Regions from separate parts of the Paenibacillus sp. PL2-23 genome, predicted to be linked through region 1. Evidence: riboswitches for the same ligand, from Rfam matches in the RefSeq annotation. Region 1 holds a riboswitch; each other region holds the start of a gene.
The links. A riboswitch is a leader RNA that binds a small molecule or an ion and turns the genes downstream of it on or off. The one in region 1 is predicted to bind cyclic di-AMP.
Positions count from the first base shown of each region.

Region 2: it holds a riboswitch for cyclic di-AMP, as region 1 does, so the genes downstream of both, AB1S56_RS09965 (TrkA family potassium uptake protein) here and AB1S56_RS17695 (hypothetical protein) in region 1, are expected to answer to the same signal.
Region 3: it holds a riboswitch for cyclic di-AMP, as region 1 does, so the genes downstream of both, AB1S56_RS23950 (C40 family peptidase) here and AB1S56_RS17695 (hypothetical protein) in region 1, are expected to answer to the same signal.

Region 1 is NZ_CP162129.1:4,034,646-4,042,174, reverse strand. Features, by position in the region: gene AB1S56_RS17715 (hypothetical protein) at 1-597, shown strand, start outside; gene AB1S56_RS17710 (glycerol-3-phosphate responsive antiterminator) at 724-1,293, shown strand; gene glpK (glycerol kinase GlpK) at 1,300-2,793, shown strand; gene AB1S56_RS17700 (FAD-dependent oxidoreductase) at 2,959-4,620, shown strand; gene AB1S56_RS17695 (hypothetical protein) at 4,706-5,155, opposite strand; cyclic di-AMP (ydaO/yuaA leader) riboswitch at 5,160-5,340, opposite strand; gene AB1S56_RS17690 (aldolase catalytic domain-containing protein) at 5,510-6,469, shown strand; gene AB1S56_RS17685 (hypothetical protein) at 6,542-6,853, opposite strand; gene AB1S56_RS17680 (Glu/Leu/Phe/Val dehydrogenase) at 6,905-7,529, opposite strand, start outside.
Region 2 is NZ_CP162129.1:2,382,597-2,390,125, forward strand. Features, by position in the region: gene AB1S56_RS09935 (FMN-dependent NADH-azoreductase) at 86-712, shown strand; gene AB1S56_RS09940 (Rrf2 family transcriptional regulator) at 811-1,287, shown strand; gene AB1S56_RS09945 (helix-turn-helix domain-containing protein) at 1,595-1,966, opposite strand; gene AB1S56_RS09950 (FadR/GntR family transcriptional regulator) at 2,093-2,806, opposite strand; gene AB1S56_RS09955 (FAD-linked oxidase C-terminal domain-containing protein) at 2,929-4,350, shown strand; gene AB1S56_RS09960 ((Fe-S)-binding protein) at 4,343-5,713, shown strand; cyclic di-AMP (ydaO/yuaA leader) riboswitch at 5,868-6,039, shown strand; gene AB1S56_RS09965 (TrkA family potassium uptake protein) at 6,136-6,801, shown strand; gene AB1S56_RS09970 (TrkH family potassium uptake protein) at 6,801-7,529, shown strand, end outside.
Region 3 is NZ_CP162129.1:5,410,116-5,417,644, forward strand. Features, by position in the region: gene hisC (histidinol-phosphate transaminase) at 1-51, opposite strand, end outside; gene AB1S56_RS23930 (VanZ family protein) at 55-516, opposite strand; gene AB1S56_RS23935 (N-acetyltransferase family protein) at 530-1,051, opposite strand; gene AB1S56_RS23940 (molybdenum cofactor guanylyltransferase) at 1,048-1,749, opposite strand; gene AB1S56_RS23945 (glutamine--tRNA ligase/YqeY domain fusion protein) at 1,823-3,484, opposite strand; cyclic di-AMP (ydaO/yuaA leader) riboswitch at 3,724-3,874, shown strand; gene AB1S56_RS23950 (C40 family peptidase) at 3,879-4,364, shown strand; gene AB1S56_RS23955 (MFS transporter) at 4,480-5,712, opposite strand; gene AB1S56_RS23960 (GNAT family N-acetyltransferase) at 5,822-6,286, shown strand; gene AB1S56_RS23965 (EAL domain-containing protein) at 6,277-7,529, opposite strand, start outside.

The DNA.
Region 1 (7,529 bases):
ATCTTCTGGGTATCCTACAGCCGGGCTAATATGGAGACCGTATTGTCCTTTGTGACGATGAATACCCTTCTAAGTCCGCTCCTGGTGCCGCTTACCTTCTTATGGGTCATTGGAGCCGAGGTGCAGCTGTCCGCGGGAGCCCTTATCATAAGCCTGATGAAGCTGGTATTGGTCCCGACCATTCTGGGCATCTTTTTTGGAAGTTGGCTGAGACGCAGGGACGCTCTGGCTAAGGCGCAGCAGGGCGCCTCATTTGCTTCCAAGCTGTTGCTCTACATGATTGTGCTGCTGAATGCAGCTTCTGTAAGTGAGCAGCTAGTCTCCATTCAAGAGAGCCTTGCTGCCCTGTTGCTGGCTGTATTCGCTGTCATGCTGTTAGGCTATGCGCTGAGCAGTCTTCTGGCGCACTCGTTGACTAAATCGAGGGATATTCGAATAGCTGCAGCTTACGCAGGGGGCATTCGCAATTATACGGTGGGTGTTGTCCTGGCGGCTTCATTTTTCACTCCGGCAGCCGGAGTGCCCGTCCTTCTGGCGATGCTCCTGCAGCATCCCGTGGCGCTGATGTTTTATTATCTGTTCAAGCGCTGGAACTAAACCTTGACAATCGGGAGCAATCCCATTATATTCGTAACAAGTTAATAAAGTGTGGAGATTAGGAGAACACGGCACCTATTGAGAATAGGATTGTTGTGTTCTTTTCTGTCTATGGGAGGGACTCTCTTGTCAATGTTTGGGCAATCCATACTGCCGGCTGCGCGCAAGATGAAGGATCTGGAGAAGCTGATGGACATGTCGTATGAGTATATTGTGCTACTTGACAGCCATATCGGCTCATTGAAGGCGCTTGCGGATTTGGCCAGGGCTCATGGCAAAAAGCTGCTGCTTCATGCCGACCTGATCGAAGGCCTGAAGAACGACGAGGCAGCGGCGCAATATTTATGCCAGGTCATTAGGCCGGCCGGGGTCATCTCCACCAGAACGAGCGTCGTTCAGACGACCAAGCAGAACGGGCTGATCGCCATTCAGCGGCTGTTCCTGCTGGACACCAACGCTGTGGAGAAAAGCTATGTGCTGCTTGAGCGCACGAAGCCGGATTTGATTGAAGTGATGCCTGGCGTCATTCCACATATGATTAATGAGGTGCTGCAGCGCACAGGTATTCCTGTATTCGCTGGAGGCCTCATACGCACAGGAGAGGATGTCGAGAGCGCACTCGCTGCAGGCGCCTCGGCTGTGACAACTTCAAATCGGGAGCTATGGCGCCAATATGAAGGGGAGAACAGGAGGTAATCACCAATGGAAGACACGTTTATTCTAGCTATTGATCAGGGCACAACCAGCACCAGAGCTATTCTGTTCGATCGTGAAGGAGAAGCGAGAGGCAAGGCCCAGCAGGAGATTAGCCAGCACTTCCCGAAGCCGGGATGGGTAGAGCATAACCCCAATGAAATTTGGGTTTCGGTATTAGGCGTAATCGCTTCTGTTCTGAATGAAAATGGCGTGCGCCCGGAGCAGGTTGCGGCAATAGGCATTACGAATCAAAGGGAGACAGCTGTCGTCTGGGATCGTCATACTGGAAGGCCGATTTACAATGCAATTGTATGGCAATCGCGTCAGACGGCAGACATTTGCGAGCAGCTTCGTCAGGAGGGCTATGAGGATCTCGTGCGGAGCAAGACGGGACTGCTTATTGATCCTTATTTCTCCGGCACTAAGGTGAAGTGGATCTTAAACCATGTGGAGGGGGCAAGGGAGAGCGCGGCTCAGGGGGACCTGCTGTTCGGCACGATTGACAGCTGGCTGGTCTGGAAGCTTACCGGCGGCGCGGCGCATGTGACGGACTACTCCAATGCTTCCCGAACCCTGATGTACAACATACACGAGCTTTGCTGGGATGAAGAGCTGCTGGCCATGCTGGACGTTCCCGCGACGATGCTGCCCCAGGTGAAATCGTCCTCGGAAATTTACGGGCAAACGGTACCTCATCATTTCTTCAACAAGCAAGTTCCCATTGCTGGCATAGCGGGGGATCAGCAGGCTGCCCTATTCGGACAGGCTTGCTTCCAGGAAGGAATGGCCAAAAACACGTATGGCACAGGCTGCTTCATGCTGATGAACACCGGCTCGCAAGCGATCGCCTCCAAGCATGGCTTGTTAACGACAATTGCATGGGGGCTTGACGGCAAGGTGGAGTACGCGCTGGAGGGCAGCGTATTCGTGGCAGGCTCCGCGGTTCAATGGCTGCGGGATGGTCTGCGTATGATCAAGTCTGCAGCGGACAGTGAGGCTTATGCCACGAAGGTCGCTTCATCGGAGGGTGTCTATGTGGTGCCTGCCTTTGTGGGACTCGGCACGCCTTATTGGGACAGCGAGGTTAGGGGCGCTATCTTCGGTTTGACGCGAGGCACACAGAAGGAGCATATGATTAGAGCGACTCTGGAATCGTTGGCGTATCAGAGCAAGGATGTGCTTCATGCCATGGAGGAGGACGCGGGATTGCAGCTTCAGTCGCTTCGTGTGGACGGTGGAGCGGTATTCAATGATTTCCTCATGCAATTCCAGAGCGATCTGCTTGGCGCAGTGGTGGAGCGACCGGTTGTGAACGAGACTACCGCTCTGGGAGCCGCCTATTTGGCGGGACTAGCCGTAAGCTTCTGGAAGAACAAGGATGACATCAGACAGCGCTGGAAGTCGAATCAGCAATATGCTCCAAAGATGCCGACAGAGGAGCGGGATGCGCTCTACAAGGGCTGGCAAAAGGCTGTTCACGCAGCTATTGCGTTCAAATAAGGAGATGGTTGCCTGTTTCCTTATCCCATTCATTATGCTATACTAACAACAAGTTAATAAAGGGACGGAGATTCGGAGAATCCTCATTAGCCCGGCGCTGAACAGCGCCGGGCTAATGAGGATTTTTTTCGGATAGCGTATCCCATATGGAGGGTAAACTAGACCATGACCATAACATTTTCATCCAGACCAGATCGCAGAGCAGAGGTGTTAAAGAGGCTGTCCGCGGAAACATATGATGTGCTTATTATAGGAGGAGGCATTACGGGAGCAGGCATTGCCCTCGATGCCAGTACAAGAGGCCTGCGCGCGGCGCTGATCGAGATGCAGGATTTCGCCGGCGGTACATCCAGCCGTTCAACGAAGCTGGTGCATGGCGGACTGCGTTATCTCAAGCAATATGAGGTGAAGATGGTTGCTGAGGTAGGCAAGGAGCGCGCTGTTGTATACGAGAACGGCCCTCATGTCACGACGCCGGAGTGGATGCTGCTTCCACTGTACAAGGGAGGAACGTTCGGACCGTTGTCCACGTCGTTTGGACTGAAGCTGTACGACTATCTTGCGGGCGTGAAGCGGGGTGAGCGCCGCAGCATGCTTAGCGCGAATGAAGCCTTGGCGAAGGAGCCGCTGCTGAAGCGGGATGGCCTGATTGGCGGCGGTTATTATGTCGAGTATCGCACTGACGATGCGCGATTGACGCTAGAGGTGCTGAAGAAGGCGGTTGAGCACGGGGCGGTTGCGACTAATTATATGAAGGCGGAGCAGTTCCACTACGAGAACGGCCGGCTGTCGGGCGTTACCGCGCTGGATGCTGTCACAGGAGAAGAAGTGATTATTCGCGCCAAAAAAATCGTAAATGCCGCAGGTCCCTGGGTGGATTCCTTGCGGGAGCTCGACCGTTCGCGGAAAGGGAAGACGCTGAGGCTTACCAAAGGCGTTCACTTGGTGTTCGATGGAACGCGGTTTCCGCTGCAACAGGCTGTTTATTTCGATACGCCTGACGGCCGAATGATATTCGCGATACCTCGCGACGGGAAGACGTATGCGGGCACGACGGATACCGATTACGATCAGGATCTCGTGAATCCGGCTATGGAGGCTTCGGATCGTGACTACGTGCTTCATGCTGTGAATGGTATGTTCCCCGGTCTACAGCTGAAGCCGGAGGACGTAGAGTCCAGCTGGGCAGGACTTCGACCGCTTATTTATGAGGAAGGCAAATCGGCGTCTGAGGTATCTCGGAAGGACGAAATATTCCGCTCCCCTTCGGGACTGTTCACAATCGCCGGGGGCAAGCTGACGGGCTACCGCAAGATGGCGGAGAATGTCGTGAACATGCTCGCGAAGGAGCTTCAGGCCGAGGGCTCGGGCACCTTCAAGCCATGCGCGACTAAGCATCTGCCTATATCCGGGGGCGAGGTGGGAGGCTCGGCCAAGTGGCCGGCATTCCTCAGCCGCAGCGCGGAAGCCGGAGTGAAGGCCGGTGTTCCGAAGCAGGAGGCGCGGATTATCGCTCAGCGTTATGGCGCCAATGCGGATCGGATTTTCCGGCTGGCCCGGGAAGACGCAGCAGCCGCGGAACGGCATGGGCTGCCGCCAGCTCTGTATGCGACTCTCCTCTATGCGATTGATGAAGAGATGGCTCTGCGCCCTGCTGACTTCTTCATACGCCGCACGGGCGCCCTCTTCTTCGACATCGAGCAGGTACGGATGTGGAAGGATGCCGTCATCGGAGCGATGTCGGAGCTGCTGGGCTACTCCGAGGCCTTCCGTGTCTCATGCGAGAGGGAGCTGGAAGCGCGGCTGTCGGAGGCGGCGATGGGCTAATATCTGCACCAATGGCTAGCAAGACGAATAAAACCGCCTCCTTCGAGGCGGTTTTTGTCTCCTTGCGCGTATAGGTCGTAGATGTCTAGTCCACAGACAGGTAAGCGACGGCTCTCTGCTGGAGGACGGATTCTTCGGAATGGGAAGCATCGGCAGATACAGCTGCCCGAATCAGTGCTGCTGCGTTCTGCAGCTGCTGAACGGCATCCGTTACAAGACGGTAAGCACGATTCTCCGGATTCATGGATTGCGATAGGTGCCCCGTCAGCTGCGACGTCAAGGCCGCGAACGGGAATCGTCCGATAAACCCGCGCAGCAGCGGACTCCACCGGTCCAACTGCAGGCTGGGCTCGCACTCGCTCACAAAATGCTCGCTCCACCCGTAGCCCAGGTCGCTGCTTAATCGCAGACAGACGCGGTAACCGGCTGAATCAACGGCAAGTGCGGGAATGACAAAAACCTCGATGCGGGAAACGCTGACGAACTGGGGCTGATCCGAAGGGAACGAGGAATCTTGCAGGGATACTGACAACATAAGACATCTCTCCTTTGTCCGCATACGAGGTTAGCTGTCGGATTCGGGCTAGAGAGTAGACCCTACCGGGGGTACAAATCCCCGGATTCACCCCTTGCGAGCGTATCGGCCGACGCGACTGCGGCCCCGAGCTCGCTTTGGTTCCCCCGCTTTTTCCAAAAGGAAAAATTAAGCGATAATGTTTACATAATATTTTAGCTCTAAAGCAACGGTTTGTAAATGGCTATATAGGCAGATGGACAAGGTGCTGACGATAATATCCAAAAAGCGACAATATTGCTTTGCGTTCCCGCGCTTTTTCAAGTATGATGGTAGATAAAATGAACTTAGGTTCAAATCAAAGGAGCAGCAAACATGCATTCGAAAACTAGTCATTGCAAGATAGTCGATTGTACAATTCGTGATGGCGGACTCGTCAATAACTGGGATTTCAGCGTCGAGTTTGTCCAGCACCTTTATAATAGCTTGAATGAAGCTGGCGTGGATTATATGGAGATCGGATACAAGAACTCGCCGAAGCTGCTCAAGGGCGCAGACAGCGCGGGTCCTTGGCGGTTCCTGAACGACGATTTCCTGCGCAAGGTAATCCCTAACAAAGGCAACACCAAGCTATCGGCGCTGGTTGATATCGGGCGTGTGGACGAGAACGACATTCTGCCGCGCAGCGAGAGCCTTCTGGATCTCATTCGCGTCGCCTGCTATATTCAGGATGTGGACAAGGCGCTTGAGCTTGTGCAGGTATTCCATGACCGCGGCTACGAGACAACACTGAATATTATGGCACTGTCGAACGTCATGGAGAATCAGCTGGTGGAAGCGTTCCAGCAAATCAACGATAGCGTCGTTGACGTTGTCTACATCGTGGATTCCTACGGCAGCCTGAAGCCGGAAGACTTCAGCTATCTGGTAGACAAGTTCCAGCAGCATCTGCCGAACAAGCGTCTGGGCATTCATGCGCACAACAATCTTCAGCTGGCGTTCGCCAACACGCTGGTTGCGGCTAACAAAGGCGTCGAGCTGCTGGATTCGTCCGTATACGGCATGGGCCGCGCTGCCGGCAACTGCAACACGGAGCTGCTGGTATCGGAGCTGAAGAATCCGAAATACAATGTGCGTCCCGTTCTCGATATGATCGAGAAATTTATGATTCCGCTTCGCGAGAAGGAGGAGTGGGGCTATATCATTCCTTACATGATTACAGGCATTCTCGACGAGCATCCACGCTCCGCTATGGCACTTCGCGCTTCGGAGGACAAGGACAAAGCCGTTGATTTCTACGATCGGCTGACCACGCCGGAAATTTCAAGATCCTAATGACAAGAGGCGCTTGCCGCGTCTGCAGCTCAGCTGCGGAAGGGCAAGCGCCTTTCTTCATGCATGTGTTCCCTATTGCCGAGTCAGCACGCCTTCGCCGCGAATCGCCGCCGCGCGATTGCGCTCGTTGGGATGCAGATAGCCGGTGCCGGTCCACATTTCTCCGGATTCAGCGGTTGCGACGAGGTCGATCTTAATATTGTCGCTCTGCCCGAAGGCCGCCAGCAGCGCGTCGTCATCAACGCCTTCCGCGTCAATGTACCACAGCCTGTCGCCATATTGCGTGACGATAACCAGGTCCGCCTTGCGGAAGCCAAGCTTGCGGAAGGAATGCGCCTCGTTGTGAATCGTAATGCTGCGAAGCTCGATCGTCTCCATGTCCATGTTGTTCCACCCCCGTTCCAGGCGCGAGCGTTGCAGCTCGCGCTTTGTGCTTTAGTACAGCTTGCCTTGTCTGTATAGGACGGAGGACAGCTTCATCACCGCATGAATGTAGCAGTTCTGCCGCAGCGGGTTAGGGTCGCCGAAATACGCGGGCAATATGCTGTTCATCGTTTTTTGCATTTTGGAATAGAGCTGCTTGTAAATCTCCTCTTCCGAAAAGAACTGTGTTTCTCTGCCCTGCAGCCATTCGAAATAGGAGACGATAACGCCGCCGGCATTGGCGAGTATATCGGGAATAATGACGGTGCCTCCTGCAGCCAGCTGCGCATCCGCTTCGCCGGTAATGGGCGCGTTCGCTCCCTCGATAATGATTCGCGCCTTAATGTCCTTGACGTTATCCTGACGGATCTGATCCTCCAGCGCGGCAAGGAACAGCACATTTACGTTCAAGTAGAGCACGGCTTCCCGGTCCAAAATTTCCGCGCGCACGCCGCACTCCTGCAACGCGGCTTCGGAGGCGGGGAGATCGCCCCGGTTCAAGCCCGCGTATGCGACAAGCGCCGGAATATCGAGTCCCTCCTCATTGTACAGCGTCACGTTGCGATCGCTGACGGCGACTACCTTGCCCCTGAGGGCTGTACACTTGTAAGCCTCCATCGCGGTAACGGAGCCTACG
Region 2 (7,529 bases), 1.7 Mb from region 1:
CGGAGGGCGAATGGGAATGCAGCCGATAAAAATAATAAAAATTGTGCTAGATCCAAGCACATATTAAAAGGGAGAGAATGTTTTCATGAGCAATGTTTTATTCATCAAAGCGAACGATCGTCCAATCGAAATGGCAGTCAGCGCACAAATGTACGATTCCTTTCTGAAGGGCTTCAAGGAAGCTAATCCTGAAGCAAACATTACGGAGCTGGACCTGTTCGGGGAGAAGCTCCCTTATTATGATAACGCCATGATGACTGGCTTATTCAAGGAAGCGAAAGGCATGGAAGCAACGGCTGAGGAGCAGGAGCTTGCGGCTGTCGCGAACCGTTACCTGGAGCAATTCTTGGCGGCGGACAAGGTTGTATTCGCGTTCCCGCTCTGGAACTTCACAATTCCTGCGCAGCTGCTTACGTATTTCTTCTACATTACGCAAGCTGGCAAAACGTTCAAATATTCGGAGCAAGGTCCTGTTGGACTTGTAAGCGACAAAAAAGTGGCGCTGCTGAACGCAAGAGGCGGCGTGTACAGCGAAGGCCCGGCTCAGCAAATCGAGATGTCGCTGAAGTATGTCGCTACAATGCTTGGTTTTATCGGCGTTCATCAGACAGAAACGATTGTCATCGAAGGGCATAACCAATTCCAGGACCGCAAGGAAGCCATTATTGGCGAAGGTCTGCAGAAAGCTTATGAGGCTGGCCAAGCATTCTAAGTTTCACTAGATGATATTCCAGTAGATTGCCAAGGCTGGTAGAACACCATATAATGAAGGGAGACTGCGGGAGCCGCCGACCAAGGAGGAGAACGAAAATGAGTGTAGCGGATAAGGGGATTGACTTCGGACCGCCGCATTTCAAGATCGCGATGCACGCCGTTGCGAGACTTGCCCAGAAGAACTGCGTGTTGTCAAGCGCCGTCATTGCGGGCCAAGTGGATTCGCACGCCACGTTTTTGCGAAGAGTTCTTCAATCGCTGGCGGCTGCGGGAATCGTAGAATCCCGGGGTGGGCGAGAGGGCGGCTACTTCCTGAAGAAGCCTGCCGACAGCTTGACGCTGGGCGAGATTTATGAGGCTGTCCATCCGGGCAAGAGGGAATGCTGCGAGGAGGACCCTTGCGGGACGGGGCAGAGCGAGTGCGGGGAAGCGGGCATTCAACTGGATCGGGAGCTGGAGAATATTTTGCACGAAGCGGAGAGGCATACGATTCAATATTTGAATCAATTCACCCTGCAGGAAGTGATGTGCAGAATTCCCTATTTCCAGCATGGTGCGAAGTCAACAACTTAATGACAATGACAAAACCGGGGCTAGCCCCGGTTTTTTGTCATCTCAAGGGTGGGTCCAGATGCGTAATACGTGCTATTCGCCCCGTATCGACGAAACCTCGTATATTCTGACAAAAAAGGCTCGTTTACAGCGTATGTACGGCTTAGTATAATGAATTCGTTCAGCATTCCGGCCAGGAAAGGGTGTTGCCCCTTGCGCGAGAATCAACGAATTGTTATTGATGTCTATGAAGTGCTGGAGCAGCTTGGCATAGAGCCCGAGGCTGTCCCATTTCTGAATGAACAGCCCAGCGAAAGCGGGGAAGAGGCTAGCCTAAAGCGCGTTCCGCTCTTATAAAATCAATAAATCTCCTGGTTTCCTCGTTCGTCAGCGTACGTCCGTCGATGGTGAGCTCGAAGCGCTCCGTGACGGATTCGTCGGCAAGCTCCACACGGCTCAAAAATTCAGACACGTGAGGGTTCACCGAGGCTGTCGGATTCATGCTTCTGCCCATCAGATAGTCCAGCGAGACATGGAAAAAATCAGCGATCCGGCTGAGCAATTCATAATCCGGCTCCCTGCGGTTCGTTTCGTAATGGGATAGCGACGCGCGCGTAATACCGAGCAGTCCGGCAAGCGTCTCCTGGTTCATGCCCCTCTTCTTGCGGAGCTCGGCAATCACCTTGCCATAACGTTGCATAGTCATTTCCTCCCGATCAAGGGTCCCGTTATTGTGACAATATGCCTATTATTATACCAAGCTTGATCATATAGTGCTATACGCAACCTATTCGCCTGTCGGATTATGCCGTGAGGCTTGTTTGCGTTAACTGGAGGGATGCTCTTCCCGGAGCACGGACTCCACCTTGGCAAGATGCTCCCGGATACGCCTTACTGCTTCAGCCGGACTGCCCTCCGCGATGGCTTGGTAGATAGAGCGGTGCTCCTCCAGCAGTCTTTCCGCCGTTGCTTGCTCACGGTAGAACCACAGCTCCCGGGTTTGTCCAATCGTTTCACTAAAGCGCTGGGACAGCGAATCCATCAGCTGGCTGAGCAAGGAATTGCGCGATGCTTGGGCAATAGCCGCATGGAAAGCTGCGTCTGCGCGTTCACCCGCTGCGGTATCCTGGTCGCGAAGCGCCAGCTCCATGCTGTTCAGGATGTCCGATAATTGCTGCAGGTCCTCCTCCGTTCGCCGTTCCGCCGCATAAGCGACGGTTCCCGCCTCCAATATGTGCCGGACCTCCAGAAGCTCCAATATGGACTGCGCCCTTTGGAAAAGAGGCACTCCGCCAGCAGGATCAGAATCTGAGGGCAGCTCCTTCTTCACAAATGTGCCGCCTCCGTGCCGGATATCCAGCCAGCCCGTCGCTTTGAGGGCGCTCAAGGCTTCCCGGATAGTCGAACGGCCGACGCCGAACTGGGTGGACAGGTCCACGACAGATGGAAGCCTGGAGCCTGGCGGCCAGACGCCTTCCGCTATTTTCTCCAATATAATACGGCCTACGATTTCATGCCCCTTCTCCGTCTCGATCCTCATGGGATTCATCGCCTTCCTCTATACGCGTCTCAAAAAATAGATGTATTTCTATCTAAGCATAAGCTATAATGATTGAAAAGTCATCTGATGACCTGATCAATTAGAGGGAGGCTCTATTACATATGCCCAAGCTTAAGCCTGAATTGTCGCAGCAGCTCCGCTCCATCGTTGGCGATGCCTATTATCGCGAGGATCGCGAGGCGCTTGTCGCCCACTCCTATGACGGAACGCCTATGCTCCAATCGCTTCCCGACGGTGTCATCTATCCATCGTCAACAGCTGAGGTATCCGCCATCATGAAGGTGCTGCATGCCCATCGCGTGCCGCTCGTCAGCCGTGGCTCAGGCTCCAATCTATGCGGCGGCACGGTGCCCGTTGAGGGCGGCATCGTCATGGTTATGCATCGGATGAACCGGATATTGGAAATTGATGAAGAGAATCTGACGGCAACGGTGCAGCCCGGCATCATAACAGCGGATTATATTGCAGAGATCGAAGCGAGGGGCTTATTCTATCCGCCGGATCCCAGCAGCATGAAGATCAGCACAATTGGAGGCAATATCGCGGAATGCTCCGGCGGGCTTCGCGGGCTGAAATACGGCACCACCAAAGACTATGTGATCGGACTGGAAGCGGTGCTGGCGGATGGCAGCGTCATTCGTACAGGCGGCAAGCTGATGAAGGATGTCGCGGGGTATGATCTGACCAAGCTCCTTGTCGGCTCGGAAGGCACGCTTGCGATCATTACAGAGGCTACCCTGAAGCTGATTCCGCCGCCCAAGACCAAAAAAACAATGCTGGCCATGTACCGCGATTTGTACGGCGCGGCAAGAACAGTGTCGCGCATTATTGAAGCCCGGATCATTCCGGCCACGCTTGAATTTATGGACAATCCGACGATTCGCGTCGTGGATGATTACGCCAAGCTTGGCCTGCCTCGCGATATGGAGGCTATTCTGCTGATCGAGCAGGACGGCGATCCGGAATCGGTGGAGCGGGACATCGCGCGAATTCAGGGAATCTGCGAGGCGGAGCGCGCTGACCGCGTAGAGGTGGCGGAGAGCCGAGAGGAGGCAGAGCGGCTGCTGACAGCTCGGCGCAGCGCCTTCACCGCGCTTGCCCGCCTTCGTCCCACCACCATATTGGAGGACGCAACGGTTCCAAGATCGCGTATAGCCGATATGGTGCTCCGCATTAACGAAATTGCGCGCAAATATAACGTCACGATCGCCACGTTCGGTCACGCGGGAGACGGCAATCTGCATCCTACCGCCACCACCGACGCAAGGGATGCGGAGGAAATTCATCGCGTGGAGGAAGCCTTCGCGGAAATTTTCGAGGCCTCCATCGAGCTGGGCGGGACCATAACGGGCGAGCATGGCGTTGGGCTCGTCAAGGCGCCTTATTTGGCATGGAAGGTTGGCGAGCCCGGCATAGAGGTGATGAAGGGCATCAAAGCCGCCTTCGATCCCCATAATCTGTTGAATCCCGGCAAAATATTCGCCAAGCAAACCAAAAAAAGGGTGGTCATTCAGCATGGCTGAAATAAATATCAGACGAAAACCGAATATCCAGCATGCGAATCCTCTGGCGCAGACGCTGCTGAACAAGCTGGATTATGATCAGCTCACGAATTGTATGCGCTGCGGCTTTTGTCTTCCGGCTTGTCCCACCTTCCGGGAGACGGGCATTGAGCCGGAATCCCCTCGCGGCAGAATCGCACTGATGAAGGCGGTCGCCGACGGGTTAATGGATCCGGACCAGGCGTTCCAGGATCAGATGAATCATTGCCTGGGTTGCCGCGCCTGCGAGCCGGCTTGTCCAGCCGACGTCAAATACGGGGCGCTGATCGAGCAGACCAGAGACGCCATTGAGGCTCATGCGGAGCACCGCGCCCCTGTCGCAGGCTTACGTAAGCTGATGTTCCGCGGCGTATTCCCGAAGCGGGCAAGCTTGAAGCTGCTGGGCGGCTCCATGGCGTTGTATCAGAAGTCGGGGCTGCGCAAGCTGGCCAGAGGAAGCGGGATCATGAAGCTGCTGCCGGAGCATCTGCGCGAGATGGAGCGTATATTGCCTGACGCAACATCGAAGGGTGTTGTGGAGCGGCTCGGCTCGTTCTACCCTGCCAAGGGAGAGCCGATTGCCAAGGTCGCGCTGTTCCGGGGCTGCATAATGGACGTGATGTTCGCGGGCACCAACGTCAATACGGTGAAGCTGCTGTCAGAGGCGGGCTTTGATGTTGTGATTCCGGAGTCGCAGGCCTGCTGCGGCGCCTTGCACGCGCATAGCGGTGAGCTGGCCGAGGCTCGGTCGCTGGCGAAAAACAATATTGCGGCGTTCCGGGAAGCGGGAGTTTCGTATATTGTTTCCAACGCGGGCGGCTGCGGCGCGCTGCTGGTGGAATACGATCATCTTCTGCAGGAGGAGCGGGACGAGAGGCTTAGAGAGGACGCCAGGTGGTTCGCCTCCCGCGTTATTGACGTGAGCAGCTTGATTATGGAGCGGGGGCGTGTGCCACGCTTCACGGAGGGTTCCGGCGAGGCTGGCGCCATCGCGATTACCTATCAGGATTCCTGCCACCTGCGCAACGTGATGAAGAGCTCAGACGCGCCCCGGAAGCTTCTCCGAAGCGTGGAGGGTGCCGCATACACGGAGATGAAGGAGGCGGATCGCTGCTGCGGCTCCGCAGGCATCTACAACGTAACCCAGCCGGAGATGGCGGGACAACTACTGAAGCACAAGATGGAGCATGCTTCGGCTACCCAAGCGCGTTATATGCTGACGAGCAATCCCGGCTGTCTGCTTCAGATGAAGCTCGGCATCCAGAAGCATGCTCCGGAGACGCATATGGAAGCCCTTCATATTGTGGATTATTTGCATGAGCGCCTTCAGCCTGCTTCTACATGAAAAACGGCAAAAAAACGAAATAATTAAAGCTTGCGTGCCCAATGCCTGAATGTAAGCGCTGCAAGCTTCGTTTTTTTATCGGAATCCGCTTATTGCGAACGGGAATCGACTTTTACAATATGGCAAGAAAGGAGTAGCATAGGCTCATAACCGAATAAGTGAAACGCTGAGTTTTCCGAAAGGAAAAGCGGGGGAACCAAAGTGGCGCTTACGCAACGATTGAACGATACATTGCGCCGTCACAGGGGTGAATCCATTTGTATGGTAGGGAGAGCTCGACTCCCGAATCCGACAGCTAACCTCGTAAGCGTTGCTCGAGAGATAAAGGCGTTCACTTGTGACCTATGTTACCTAGACCACAGAGAGCTTGTTTCTCTGTGGTCTTTTTGCTGTTGTGAATTGAGGAGAAGAGAGGCCTGGCGATGATGAGGAAGCAATTTGTGGTAATTGGCTTGGGCAGGTTCGGAGGCAGCGTCACCAGGACGCTGCTGTCCATGGGCCACGAGGTTATGGGCATTGACAAGGACGAGAGGATTGTGCAGGAGTTCGCCTCCGTTATGACGGAAGTGTTCCAGGCGGATTCTACAGACGAAAATTTGATGCGAAAGCTTGGCGTCCGCAATATGGATCATGCCATCGTGGCGATTGGAGAGGATCTGCAGTCCAGTATTCTGACGACGCTGATCTTGAAGGATCTGGGGCTCAGGACGGTGACGGCCAAGGCGACAAGCGACTACCATCAGCGCATGCTGGAGGGTGTTGGCGCCGATCATATCGTACACCCGGAGCGGGATACCGGCATCAGGGTTGCTCATCAGGTAACCTCCAAAAATATGATCGAATATGTGGAGCTCTCCCCCGAGCACAGTCTAGTGGAGGTGCTTGCGCCGTCCACATTCAACAGCAAAACGTTAAAAACGTTAAATTTTCGAGCCAAATACGGCTGCTCCGTTATGGCGATCCGCAGAAAGCGGGGCGAGCTGATCGTATCCCCTTATGCCGATGAGGTCATTTTTGAGGGCGATATGCTTGTCGTCATTGGCAATAATAAGGATATTCAGCGTTTCGAGAGAGCGCTTGAGGATTAATGGGGGCCATTATGGACATTGCGGGCTTACGGAACAAAAGGGGGCTGAATCCGCATCAGTGGACGATTATTGGCTTTGCGGCCATTATAGCGGCGGGCGCGCTGCTGCTGGCGCTTCCGGTGTCGTCGGCAGACGGAGAATCCGTCGGCTTGCTGGACGCCCTCTTCACCGCGACATCGGCCGTTTGCGTCACCGGACTGACAGTTATTGATACGGGAACGTCCTTCTCATTGTTCGGACAATACGTCATTATGCTGCTTATCCAGATCGGCGGTATGGGCTTTATGGCTTATGGGGTTATTATTGCCTTATTGCTGGGCAAACGAATTGGACTCAAGCACCGTGTATTCATCCAGGAATCCACCAAATCGACCTCCATTAAAGGGCTGGTCAAGCTGGTCAAGGCGATTGTGCTGATTACCTTCTCATTCGAGGCAGCCGGCGCCGCGCTGCTGTGGCTACGATGGATGCCGGAGCTGGGAGCGGGGCAAGCGGCTTATTATGCCGTCTTCCACGCGGTTTCAGCCTTCAACAACGCCGGCTTCGGGCTTTGGCCGGACAGTCTCGTCGGTTATGCAGGGGATCCTATCGTGAATCTGGCCATTACGAGCCTATTCATCATGGGCGGCATCGGATTTATTGTTATTGTGGATGTGTATCGCAAAAGAAGCTGGAGCCGCTTCTCGCTTCATACCAAGATTGTGCTGCTTATAACAGCGATGCTGTCA
Region 3 (7,529 bases), 1.4 Mb from region 1:
GGGCACATATGGCTCCAGCGATCCGGCGAGCGGACTCCAATACTTGCTCATCGTCTAGGTTCCTCTCCTCATGAATGGCCGGGTCAGCAGCAATCCGATCCAAGCGCCGGCCGTGTTCAATATAATATCGTCAATGTCGAAGCTGCCGACCTTCATCAGCATCTGGGCAAGCTCCACTGTGCCGATCAAGCAGACGCAGGCGGCCACCAGCATGTGGCTGCGGCTGAACCGCGTGTGCAGAAGCGGCAGGAACATGCCAATCGGAATAAACAAGATCAGATTGCCGAATACATTTTTGACCCAGGTATCGAAGTTAAAATAATGCCGGTACACCACATACCGCTCAATCGTCTCGAACGGTACGAGATTGTAGGCGTAGTCGTCCATCAGCGCACGGTCACGCAGGAACAGGAGATTCAACATGATTGCGGCATACAGCATCGCCAGCACAGTAACGGTTACGTTAAAGCCCAGCCGCTTGCTGTGCGCGTTCCGGTACCATCTAACGGCAATCACCTCCCTCGCATCGTTATGGCTGCTCTGCGGACACCTTCCTGCCCATAATAACCAAGTCGCGCTCCACGCCGTCGAGCACAGCTACGCGAGGCAGGAAGCCGTATTGCTCAAAGCCGAACCTCCGAAGCAGCCGCAGGCTTGGCTCATTATGACCGAAGACGAAGCCCAGCAGCGTCGTCAGCCCCAGACGGGGACACTCCCGCAGCGCCCTCTCAATCAGAACAGAGCCTAAGCCCCGCGCGCGATGCTTCTCGTCTATGTATATGCTGATCTCAGCCGTTGCTTGATAAGCCGGACGGCCGTAGAAGGATTGGTAGCTAAGCCAAGCGCCAATCTCCCCGTCCTCCATGCGAACAATCCAGATCGGCCGCTTGTCGGGTGAATGCGCATCGAACCACGCTCGCTTGCTCTCCACCGTCGCTGGCTCCAGATCGGCTGTAACCATGCGGCTGGCGATAGTTGAGTTGTAGATGTCCACAATCCGCTCCAGATCGGAGGGCTCGGCATCATGTATGGTGTAGGCTGGCAGGCTCATCTCTCATCTCTCCGCATTCTATCCAAATATTGTTCATAATCTTCCGGCGTGTTGAGGTTGCATAACGTTCCCCCATCAGCCGTGCTCTCAGCAACTGCTCCCGTACTCTCAGCGGTAAAAGCCAGCCTAATCGTCCGAAGCCGATCCAGCAGCCGCATGACCCTATAGTCGCGCTGGACCAGCGACTCGGCCACGGCTGCGGCAGCCCGGGTATGATATAACGCATGGAACGGCTGGCCGCTGACATGGATGACATCCGCCTCGCCGTCTCTCTCCCGTGCGGCCTCGCGCATACGCGCCAGCAGCGAGGGAGATACCTCCGGCATATCGCACGCCATGACGAACACATAGCCTGGCGGCAGCACGGATAAGCCCGCATGCAGACCGGCAAGCGGACCGTCGCCGGGGTACGCGTCCAGCACGAAACGAACTCGCCCGGACTCCAGCTCCTTCCGGCAGCCCGCAAGCGCTTCGCGGTACTGCTGCACACGCTCCGTCGTCCCCGCTGCAATCGTTACCGAGTCCATCAGGCCCAGCATCCCTGCAACCAGCCGCTCCAGCAACGTCTGCCCGTCCATGTGCAGCAGAGCCTTGTCCCTGCCCATCCGGCTGCTGCGCCCTCCCGCAAGGATCAGACCGTGCAGTGGACAGTCCGGAGTATTCCCCTCGTTCCTCATCGCCAATCCCTCCAGCTTCATACATGCCTCCTCGGCATACAGACAGCCCGCCCGGCGCAATAGGCCGGACGGGCTGCTGTCATGCCGAATGCCGTTAGGCCTTCGAAGGATCGAACGAGCTCTTCAAGGAGACAATGCGGTTGAACGCAAGCTTCTCCTCTGTAGAATCCTTCGGATCGACATTGAAGTAGCCGTGACGGAAGAACTGGAACTTGTCGCCGCCAGCCGCCTCCTTCATGTTCGGCTCCACATAGCCGCGCTCCACGGACATCGAATTGGGGTTGATCCGCTCCAGGAAGGACGCGCCCTCCTCCTTCGATTCGTCGAGAATAAGGGGCTCATAGAGGCGGAATTCAGCCGGAACGGCCCCCGACGCCTCCACCCAGTGGATGGTGCCCTTCACCTTGCGCTCACTGAAGCCGCTGCCGCTCTTTGTCTTGGGATCGTACGTGCAGCGAAGCTCGATCACTTCACCGTTCTCGTCCTTGATGACCTCTTGGCACGTAATGAAATACGCGTGCTTCAGGCGCACCTCGTTGCCCGGGAACAGACGGAAGTACTTGCTGGGCGGATTCTCCATGAAGTCGTCCTGCTCGATATAAATCTCGCGCGAGAACGGAATTTGGCGCGTGCCCATCTCTTCATTCTCCGCGTTGTTCTCCGCCTCCAGCAGCTCGACCTGTCCCTCTGGATAATTCGTGATGACGACCTTCAGAGGCCGCAGCACCGCCATCGTGCGCAGAGCCTTCAGCTTCAGATCCTCCCGGATAAAATATTCCAGGTTCCGCTCATCCACCACGCTGTTGCTCTTCGCCACACCGATCTCGCGGCAGAACGCGCGGAGCGCTTCCGGCGTATAGCCCTTGCGGCGCAGGCCGCTGATCGTCGGCATACGCGGATCATCCCAGCCGCTGACGACGCCCTCATCTACCAGCTGCTTCAGGTAGCGCTTGCTCATGACCGTATTGGTCAGGTTCAGCCGCGCGAACTCGTATTGCCGCGGCTGTGCCTCCATCTCGCACTCCGCGATCGCCCAGTCGTACAGCGGTCGATGGTCCTCGAATTCCAGCGTGCATATGGAGTGCGTAATACCCTCGATTGCGTCGCTTAGCGGATGCGCGTAATCGTACATGGGATAGATGCACCACGCATCCCCTGTGCGGTGGTGATGCGAATGCGAGATCCGATACAGCACCGGGTCGCGCATCGTCATATTGGGCGAAGCCATATCGATCTTGGCGCGAAGCACACGCTCGCCGTCCTTGAACTCGCCCGCGCGCATGCGCGCGAACAGATCGAGATTCTCCTCCACGCCGCGATTCCGGTAAGGGCTCTCCTTGCCCGGCTCCGTCAATGTGCCTCTCATCTCGCGCGTCTGCTCAGCCGTCAGATCGCAGACGTACGCCTTGCCCTTCTTGATCAGCAGCACCGCGCGATTGTACAGCTCCTCGAAATAATCGGAAGCGAAGCGGAGCTCCTCCCAGTCGAAGCCGAGCCACTTCACATCTTCTTGAATGGACTCCACATATTCCGTATCTTCTTTCACCGGATTCGTATCATCGAAACGAAGGTTCGTCTTGCCCTTGAACTCGTCAGCCAGCTCGAAATTCAGACAGATCGACTTGGCGTGTCCGATATGCAGGTAGCCGTTCGGCTCCGGCGGGAATCGCGTGATGACTTCCTGCACGCGGCCGCTCTTTAAATCTTCCACGACGATGTTTTTAATAAAGTTTGAGGATGATGTCTTGTTCTCCACAGCGCTCTCCACCCGCGACCAACCTTTCCCATTACGAATTTCGTTATCTATTTATAATACACAAATTATGGGGAAATTACACGTGCCAAACGCCGTCGCAGCTTGTCTGCTTCGCAGTATATTCGTTACCGGCTGCAACATATACCCGCTTTACTGCGTTTTATAACATTTGTTTTATTAGAATCCTCTCACTTTCAACACGAATCTACAATTTGCCATTATAGTAGACCTTAAGTTGTTTAATCATACTGCCTAATTCCCGATCGGGAAACGGGGGAACCACTCTGGGTGAATTGATCTCGACGTTCGGCTCGCTGAACGCCTTGGAGATCATAGGGAACCTTCAACCGAACCCCACAGCTAACCTCGTAGGCACCGGAAGGAGCTCCACCAATTGAAGAAGAAAGTAAGCATGATCCTTGCGGGCCTCGTTCTGCTGCTCGCATTCCAGGCGGGAAGCGTATTCGCAAGCGCTTCCAAGATGGACGGCATTATCGACGACTTAATTGGCACGAGATATTCGTATGGCGGCACATCCGTGAAGGGCTTTGACTGCTCCGGATTCACGGGATACGTATTCGGGAAGATGGGCTTGGACCTCCCGCGCAGATCGGTAGATCAAGCGTCCGTTGGCACCAAGGTAGCGAAGGCTGATCTGCAGCCAGGAGATCTTGTCTTCTTCGACACAAGCGGCCACAACAACGGCGGCATCTCGCATGTTGGCATCTACGTTGGAGACGGCAGCTTCGCTCATGCCTCCACTAGTAAGGGCGTAACAGTCGACAAGCTTGAATCCTCTTACTACAAGTCGCGCTTCGTTACCGCGCGCCGCGTAATGGATGAAGAGACGTTCAAGACGTTCACGCAAGCAACACAATAAGCCATCGTACACAGCGGGCGCCTTCCTAGGGAAGGCGCCCGCTTGGATGCTCCGCAGGAATCTGAAGAAGGCTGCTCTATCGTCCCAGCGATAGAGCAGCCTTCTTGTCTTCCCATTAATTCCGCAGTCTTCGTCCAAGCGCCAGCATCAGCAGCAGGACCATAAGCATCAACACGACTGAGCCTGCCAGGCTCTGAATAGTCGTCCCAACGGGATAGCTGTCCATCAGCCAGCCCGTTAGCCGGGGCAGCAGGGCTCCGCCCAAGCCGCCCAGCGCCACCAGCAAGCTCGTCGTTCGCTCCGTCATGCCAGGAAGCAAGCCATTCGCATACACGAGCGCAATGCCGAATATGCCGGAGAAGCATAAGCCGATCAATCCAATTAAGATGAGAGCCATCCCCTCCGTTGCCGATACCGCCAAGCCTCCGAAGGCCAGGGTCGCCCCAGCAGTGAACAGCGCCAGATAACGGCCATGCCCTATCCGATCGGCCAGCACTCCCGCGAACAATCGCCCCAGCACGACCGACCCCCAGAACAAGCTCAGCGCCGCGGCGGCCGAAGCCTCCTCCATGCCCATACGCTCGATTAGGATAGAGGGAAGGTAATTCGAGAAGCTCATCTCCACACCGACGTATACCAGGAAGAAGAGCGCGCTCATGATAAGGAACGGCAGCGAACGCGACGAATAGCCCAGCCAGCCTCTGGCGTGAACGGGAGCCAGGGACGTCCTCGCGTCGGAGGGAGAAGCCGCCTTCTTACCCTCCGCCTCGGCTGACGCCGCTGTCCACCTCATACCCAAGCTGTCCTCCAGAGCGCCGAAGGACATCGTCAGCCATAGCACGAAAGTGATGCCGGCCATGGCCGATAGGATCGGGAAGGACAGCTGCCATATATGGAGCTGAATCAAATAAGCAGCCGTGAGCGGAATGACAAGCGCTCCCAAGCCGAAGAATGTCTCCAGCCGGCTCATCGCCGACGCTTTGCCCTTCACCAGATCAATGACGGCGGCTCCCACAATCGCCTCGGTCATGCCGAAGCCGATACCTGCAAGCGGCGCAAATGCCAGCATCCAGCCCCAAGGGAGCAGCAGGCTGTAAGCCGCTTCGGCGATGGTCAGCAGCCCAAGTCCAATCAAGACCGCCGTACGCTTGCCTACTCGCGCCGTCAAGGAGGGAGCAAGCAGCACCCCCGCCAGAAAGCCGAGGAATTGGTTCATAATCCATTGCCCGCCGTCCCTGTACGTCAGGCCATAATAGTCGATGAGCTGCTCCAGAACGGCTCCGCCAACGACATGCGCGATGCCGATGACCAGATAGGACAAGCAGCCCAGCCACATTAGCTTTTTCATTACCGTATGTTCTCCTTGTTCCTCCACGCCTGAACCGACGCTGCTCTGATATAATAGCTGTATGACAAACTCTAATAACCCTTCTCATTATAAACCAGGGGATTGGCAGTTGACCATCGAACCCCTGTCGGAGCTTCATGCGGCCGAGCTGTGCCGCTGGCGATATGAAGCGCCTTACGACGTCTACAACTGGCCAGACTGGACGGACATGAAGAAGGACGGCATCGAATTCGGCGACCCCGTCCTGCGCGTTCAACAATATAGGTCCGTGCTGGATCCAAGCGGAGAGCTCGTTGGCTACGCGCAGCTGTTCCCGCTGGGCGATGTCGTCAGGCTCGGCCTGGGACTGCGCCCCGGCTTATGCGGACGGGGTCTCGGAGAACGCCTTGTCCGTACGATTGCCCAGGAAGCGCTGCGAAGCTCGCACGGCGCCCAGATTGATCTCGAGGTGTTCGTCTGGAACAGCCGCGCGATCCGGGCCTATGAGAAGGCTGGCTTCCGGATCGAGGATACCTATATGCGGCCTGTGAAGGGCGCCGAGCAGGAATGCCATTGCATGGTCTACTACCCGTAGCCGAACGTCTTGCCGCTGCTTTGGCGACTGCTCGTATCCTGAATATCCGCGAGCAGAATATGTCCAGGGCGAGCCATGATAAGCACCGTGCGCACCCATTCCCTTGTGTCGAGATCCGCGTACGATTTGGACACAATGGATCTGCGGCGTTCATGCAGCTGCGCAACATTGGGCACAAAATATGGCCTCCAGCTCCAATTCGCATCCCGGAACCGATCATCGCGGCGCCATGCCCCCAGACCTCCTCGTATGTAGTTGGCTGACAGCTGGATGCCTTCCTCATTGCATAAGTAGACGCGGATACACCGCTCGTGCAGCCTCGGCAGCAGCTGTGCGATCCAGAGGTCTGGGTCGGCCCCGTCCTCAAGCGGGCGAACGGAGGCCAGCAGCTGCTCCACCAGCAGCTCCGCCTGGCTGTGCCAGAGCTTCTCCGATACCGCGTATTGCTTCATATATTGCTTAAGCTCATTCTCGATGATGGAGGAGAATCGCTTCGGCTCCTGGAAATTCGCTTCCGCCTTGGCGAAGAAGAAGCCCTGCACGTAACGAGCGCCGGAGCCGATCGCCCGCTCCAGATCATCTCTTGTCTCTACCCCTTCGAACAGCAGCGAGGCGCCAATCTGCTCCGCCAAATCCGAGAAGGAGCGCAGCACGCCGAAGTAGCCGTTATGGGTGGCGCTTCTCTTCACCATATGCACATCAATCTTCAACAAATTCGGCTGAAGCTGCGCGATCCGGTCCATGTTGCTGAAGCCGCTCCCCACATCGTCAATGGCAATCAGGCAGCCCTTCTTGCGATACCGATCCACGACGAGGCGGAGCACCTCCATAGAGCCGCCGAAGCTCTCCTCGGTAATTTCAATGACAATGTGCCGGGGATCGACTCCAAGCCTCTCCAGCAGCGTCAGCGTATATAGCTCGCCCGACTCGCCGGTGTTGTATATCCAGCCAGGCTTCAAATTGATAAATAATAAAGGAGGGTCCTCCTCCTGCCCCAATCTAGCGATAGCCTGCTCCCGGATGATACGGTCGACTGTCAAATGATCGTCGGAAGGGATGGACGGATTGCCGAAGAACGGCCCGAGACTGCGTACGGTACCCTCGCCCACCGCTCTGGCCAGCACCTCGTAGCCGATAATTCGCCCCGTATCAAGAGCGATAATGGGCTGATAATACGGAGTCAGCATCTCGTTGTTCAGCCCTAGCGACAGGGGCAGCGGTTCGTGGATTGGAAAGACTGACA